DNA from 2 places in the Amycolatopsis roodepoortensis genome. Region 2 is predicted to be linked to the other one. Evidence: riboswitches for the same ligand, from Rfam matches in the RefSeq annotation. Region 2 holds a riboswitch; the other holds the start of a gene.
What was found. A riboswitch is a leader RNA that binds a small molecule or an ion and turns the genes downstream of it on or off. The one in region 2 is predicted to bind glycine.
Positions count from the first base shown of each region.

Region 1: linked by a shared signal. The riboswitch ahead of gcvP (aminomethyl-transferring glycine dehydrogenase) and the one ahead of gcvP (aminomethyl-transferring glycine dehydrogenase) in region 2 are both predicted to bind glycine.

Region 1 is NZ_CP102415.1:7,549,257-7,552,436, forward strand. It holds gene NQK81_RS36350 (aldehyde dehydrogenase family protein) at 1-185, shown strand, start outside; gene NQK81_RS36355 (3-oxoacyl-ACP reductase) at 231-998, shown strand; gene NQK81_RS36360 (four-helix bundle copper-binding protein) at 1,127-1,501, shown strand; glycine riboswitch at 1,669-1,762, shown strand; gene gcvP (aminomethyl-transferring glycine dehydrogenase) at 1,908-3,180, shown strand, end outside.
Region 2 is NZ_CP102415.1:789,503-792,682, reverse strand. It holds gene NQK81_RS03910 (TetR/AcrR family transcriptional regulator) at 43-657, opposite strand; gene NQK81_RS03905 (MerR family transcriptional regulator) at 955-1,536, shown strand; glycine riboswitch at 1,583-1,684, shown strand; gene gcvP (aminomethyl-transferring glycine dehydrogenase) at 1,855-3,180, shown strand, end outside.

The sequences.
Region 1 (3,180 bases), 2.7 Mb from region 2:
TCGGCCGCGCCTTCCGCGTCGCGCGCGGTGTCGAAGCGGGGAACCTGTCGGTCAACTCGCATTCGTCCGTCCGGTACTGGACGCCGTTCGGCGGATTCAAGCAGTCCGGGCTCGGCCGCGAACTTGGTCCCGACGCCGTCGACGCCTTCACTGAGACCAAGAACCTTTTTATCAGCACAGAGTGAGCTGGTCTCTTTTCGTATAAGACCATCAGCACGGAGGAATAGGAAATGGTTCAGCGTTTCGAGGGCCGGGTGGCGGTCATCACCGGCGGCAGCAGCGGCATCGGCCTCGCCACCGCGCGGCGGCTGGCGAGCGAAGGCGCGAAGGTCGTCATCGGCGATATCTCCGCCGAGGCGGGCAAGGCCGCGGCCGACGAGGTCGGCGGGCTGTTCGTACAGGCCGACGTCACCGACGTCGAGCAGGTCGAGGCCCTGTTCCAGACCACTGTGGACACTTTCGGCTCGGTCGACGTCGCGTTCAACAACGCGGGCATCTCCCCGCCAGAGGACGACTCGATCCTCACCACGGGCATCGACGCGTGGGAGAAGGTGCAGAAGGTCAACCTGACGTCGGTGTACCTGTGCTGCAAGGCGGTGCTGCCGCATATGCGGCGGCAGGGCAAGGGCTCGATCATCAACACGGCGTCGTTCGTCGCGGTGATGGGCGCGGCGACGTCGCAGATCTCCTACACCGCGTCGAAGGGCGGGGTGCTGGCGATGAGCCGGGAGCTGGGCGTGCAGTTCGCGCGGGAGAACATCCGGGTGAACGCGCTGTGCCCGGGGCCGGTGAACACGCCTCTGCTGAAGGAACTGTTCGCGAAGGACCCCGAACGGGCCGCGCGGCGGCTGGTGCACGTGCCGGTCGGGCGGTTCGCGGAGCCGGAGGAGATCGCGGCGGCCGTCGCGTTCCTGGCGAGCGACGACGCCTCGTTCATCACGGCTTCGCAGTTCCTGGTGGACGGCGGGATCTCGGGCGCCTACGTCACCCCGCTCTGAATCGCCCGCGTTCAGTCCTCTGAACGCGCGGCGTCACTCGTCCCGGTGGCTGGGATGGCGGGCCGCTGACCTGCGCTGTAGTCCTGACAACGCGTAGCCAGCATCCAGGACCACCCAGGAGGCCCAGCATGACCCGGCAGATGAGCACCGCCATGCGTGACTGCATCGACCTGTGCAACGAGTGCCACGTCCGGTGCGAGGAGATGATGACGCGCTGCATGGAGTTGGGCGGTGCGAAGCTCGGCATGATGATGGTGACCTGCGCGGACATGTCCCGTATGTGCGCCGACATGATGATGCGCTGCTCCGCGATGGTCGCCGACCTCGAGATGATGCGCATGTGCGCGAAGATGTGCGGCCTCGCCTCCCAGATGATGCGCATGTGCGCCGGCGAGTGCGCCAGGACCGGTGACGCCGAGCTCGCCGACGCCGCCGACATGATGACGCGGTGCGCCGAGCTCTGCGGCACCATCACCGCCGAGATGATGATGGAGAACGCGTAACTCGCGTGCTCGGGGCCGTCACTCGCGTGATTGAAGGCGTAACTCACGAGTTACGGCTCTGATCACGTGAGTTACGGCTTCGATCACGCAAGTGACGTGCTCGGCCGGAAGTAGACGCGCGTCGAACACGCCAGGTACGGTGTGCGCACAACTTCAGACAGGGCCGTCGAGCTGGAGCGGGAGAGCCCCCACGAACGTGGTGGGGCACCGAAGGAGCAAACTCCCCGGAATCTCTCAGGTACCCACTACCGCTTCACGCGAGGCCACTCTGGAAAGCAGGCGCGCAAGTGCGTCTCACCCAAGGTGAAAGCCACCCCGGTCACGGGTGGTGAAACTCTCAGGTGCCATGACAGAGGGGGAGTTCCCAGCGCACCGGTCTATCCGGCGCCTGACCCAAGGAGCTCCCTTGACCAGTACGTCCTTCGACGACCGGCACATCGGCCCCTCGGAGTCCGAGCAGGCCAAGATGCTCGCCGAGGTCGGCTACGGCAGTCTCGATGCCCTGGTGCAGGCCGCCGTGCCGTCCGCGATCCGGGTCACCCGCGATCTCGAACTTCCCCCCGCCGCGTCCGAAGAGGACGCCATCGCCGAGCTTCGCGCGCTCGCCGCGCTCAACAAGCCGATGACCCAGATGATCGGCCTCGGCTTCCACGACACGGTCACCCCGGCGGTCATCCGCCGCAACGTGCTGGAGAACCCGGCCTGGTACACGGCGTACACGCCGTATCAGCCGGAGATCTCGCAGGGCCGTCTCGAAGCCCTCCTCAACTTCCAGACCATGGTCTCCGAGCTGGCCGGTCTCGCCACCGCGAACGCCTCCCTGCTCGACGAGTCCACCGCCGTCGCCGAGGCCGTCATGCTGATGCGCCGCGCGTCGAAGGCGAAGTCGAACAAGGTCGTCCTCGACGCCGAATGTCTGCCGCAGACCATCGCGGTCGTCCGCACCCGCGCCGAGGCCATGGGCGTCGAGGTCGAGGTCCGCGACCTGCTCACCGGCCTACCGGAGGAGTTCTTCGGTGTCGTCGTCCAGTACCCGGGCGCTTCCGGCGTGCTGCGCGGCGCGGGCTTCTACTCCGCCATCTCCGAGACCGCGAAGGCCGCCGGCGCGCTGTACACCGTCGCCGCGGACCTGCTCGCCCTCACGCTGATCACCGCGCCGGGTGAGTTCGGCGCGGACATCGCCGCCGGTTCCACCCAGCGCTTCGGCGTCCCGCTCGGTTACGGCGGCCCGCACGCCGGGTACATGGCCGTCCGCGCCGGGCTCGAGCGTTCGCTGCCGGGCCGCCTGGTCGGGGTCTCGGTCGACGCCGACGGCAACCCCGCGTACCGCCTCGCCCTGCAGACGCGTGAGCAGCACATCCGCCGCGAGAAGGCGACCTCCAACATCTGCACCGCGCAGGTCCTGCCCGCCGTGCTCGCCGCGATGTACGCGGTCTACCACGGTCCCGACGGCCTCAAGCGCATCGCGACCCGTGTCCACGGGCTCGCCGCCGGCCTGGCGGACGCCCTCCGCACGGCAGGCGTGGAGGTCGTCCACGAGGGCTTCTTCGACACCGTCCTCGCCCGCATGCCCGGGCAGGCCGAAGCGGTCGTCGCGGTCGCGCGCGAGAACGGGATCAACCTCGGCCCGGTCGACGCCGACCACGTCCGCATCGCCGTCGACGAGGTCACCACGCCCG
Region 2 (3,180 bases):
CGCTGTGACTGCCCTCACGGACTTCCGCATGACGGCCGTGGCTCAGGCGGCGGTCGCCTTGACGAAGAGGTCCGCCAGCTCGCGCCCGTACCGCTCCAGGTCCAGCCTCGGATCCGCCGCGAACTTCGCCGCGACACCGTCGATGGTCTGCGCGATCGACAACGCCATCACGTCCGGCGCGAACTCGCCGAAAGCGCCTTCCTGCTGTCCCTGCCGCAGCTGACGTTCGAGCCGGCCGGTCCGGAACTCTTCGACCAGCGGCGCCGACATGAACCAGCCCTCGGCGTCCGAGCCGCTCGAACCCATCTCGACCATGACCCGCACCAGTTCCGGGTACGAGCCGAGGAACGCGATCTCCGACTCGATGTAGCCGCGCAGCAGCCCGGCCCGGTCGGTCGTGCCCTGGATCCGCTCCTCGAGGAACTTGTCCTTCATCCCGGTCGCGGTGGTGACCACGGCCTGCATCAGGCCCGCCTTGTTGGTGAAGTGGTACGAGATGATCCGGGTGCTGGACAGCCCGGCCCGTTCCTTGATCTTCGCGAACGACGTCTTGTGGTACCCGAGGTCGGAGATCGTCGCGATCGTCGCCCCGATGATCTGGGCCCGCCTGGCCGCCTCGGTGACCGACAGCCCCAGCTCCGCCTGGACCTCTTGCATGGCGCTCTGCGTGGAGGGAGTTACTTGCATGAGTAAAAATTAACACGTCTGAGTAAAAGTGGCAACGGTGCAGCCGAACGGGGGACTGTGCTCGACAAGCCTCAAGAAGAGCTTGAGGTGGACCGCGCGTCGCGTTGACCGGTTTGCCGGACGCGCTTACCGTCAATGGAGGTGAATCGCCAAGGTGTGATTCGGATGTCTGGGGCATTCGTCTTGACGAGGAACTCCGGTGCGGGCTCACGTGGGTCCGCGCGGCTTTGTTCGCCGGCCGCCAGGTCGGGCGAGGGGAGGCATGGCGTGGTCGAGGCTGGTAGCCCTCAAGAGCCGCTCGTTCCGGTCGCTGACGGCGAGCAGGGCGAGCTGTTCCCCGACTCTTCCCTCCCGGACGAACTCGTCGGTTACCGCGGTCCCGCCGCCTGCCAGATCGCCGGGATCACCTACCGGCAGCTCGACTACTGGGCCCGCACGAAGCTGGTCGCGCCGAGCATCCGCACGGCGCACGGCTCCGGTTCGCAGCGGCTCTACTCGTTCAAGGACATCCTCGTCCTGAAGGTCGTCAAGCGGCTGCTCGACACCGGCGTCTCTCTGCAGAACATCCGCGTCGCCGTCGACCACCTGCGCCTGCGCGGCGTCCGCGACCTCGCCAAGGTCACCCTGTTCTCCGACGGCACCACCGTCTACGAGTGCACCTCGCCCGAAGAGATCGTCGATTTACTCCAGGGCGGGCAGGGTGTCTTCGGGATCGCGGTCAGCGGCGCGATGCAGGAGATCAGCGGCACCATCCACGAGTTCCCGGCCGAGCGGGCCGACGGCGGCGTGATCGAAACGGTCACACCGGACGAGCTCACGCAGCGCCGCAACGCCCGTCGCACCGGCTGATCATGAGGCCGCGGACGCGGCAGGGTAGGCTCACTTCCGCGGTCGACGAATCCGCGCGGGAGAGACCGAGCCGATAACCGTTGAGCTCGGCGCCGAAGGAGCAAGTCCTCCCCGGAACCTCTCAGGCACCCTGGACCGCGCGGAAGAGACGCCTCTGGAAAGTGGTTCGCCAGGTCACAGCCTGGCGGCCCCGCCGACGGTGCAAGCCCGGCTCAACACTCGGGCGAAACTCTCAGGCGCCCCCACGGGGGTACGGACAGAGTGGGGAGGGCCAGGACAATCGTCCCGGCCCCACCCCCGCGTCTTGGGAGGTCCCCGATGGAGCCCGGTTCACTGGCCGCCCTCGAATCCGGAACCCCCTTCGCGGACCGGCACATCGGCCCCGGCGCTGAAGAGCTCGCCCGCATCCTCGACGTCGTCGGCGTCGCCTCCCTGGACGAGCTCGCCGAGCGGGCCGTCCCCGCGTCGCTGCGGGAGTCCGCGGCACCGCTGGAGCTGCCGCCGCCCGCCACCGAGACCGGCGCCCTCGCCGAGCTCCGCGCGCTGGCCGCGCGCAACCGGCCGATGGTCCAGATGATCGGCCTCGGCTACCACGACACCGTGACCCCGCCGGTGATCCGCCGGAACGTGCTGGAGAGCCCGGCCTGGTACACCGCGTACACGCCGTATCAGCCGGAGATCTCGCAAGGCCGCCTCGAAGCGCTGCTGAACTTCCAGACCATGGTCTCCGACCTGACCGGCCTGCCGATCGCTAACGCCTCCATGCTGGACGAGGCGACCGCCGCGGCCGAGGCGATGACGCTGGTCCGCCGGGCGGGCAAGGCGAAGTCGAACCGGTTCGTGGTCGACGAGGACACCCTTCCGCAGACGATCGAGGTCCTGCGCACCCGCGCCGAGCCGCTCGGTATCGAGCTGGTGACCGCGGATCTGTCCCAGGGCATCACGGGGCTCGGGCTCGGCGGGGACTTCTTCGGCGTGCTGCTGTCGTATCCGGGCGCGTCGGGTGTCGTCCGCGAATGGGAGCACACCATCACCGAGGCCAAGGCGCAGGGCGCGGCGGTGGTGATGGCCGCGGATCCGCTGGCGCTGACCCTGCTGCGGTCGCCCGGAGAGCTCGGCGCCGACGTCGCGATCGGATCCACGCAGCGGTTCGGTGTCCCGATGGGCTTCGGAGGGCCGCATGCGGCGTATCTCGCCGTCCGGCAGGGGCTCGAACGGCAGTTGCCCGGACGGCTGGTGGGGGTGTCGAAGGACGCCGACGGCGCGCCCGCGTACCGGCTCGCGCTCCAGACCCGTGAGCAGCACATCCGCCGCGAGAAGGCGACGAGCAACATCTGCACCGCCCAGGTGCTGCTGGCGGTGATCGCGTCGATGTACGCGGTGTACCACGGTCCCGAAGGCCTGCGCGCCATCGCGAACCGCGCGCACCGGATGGCCACGGTGCTCGCGGCGGGGCTCGCCGAGAACGGTGTGGACGTCGTGCACTGCGAGTTCTTCGACACCGTGACGGTCTCCGTTCCGGGGCGTGCGGCGGGGATCGTCGGCACGGCCAGGGAACTCGGGGTCAACCTGCGGCTCGTGGACTCCGACCATGTGGCCGTCGCGTGTGACGAGACGACGACCCGCGAGCATCTTTCCCTGGTG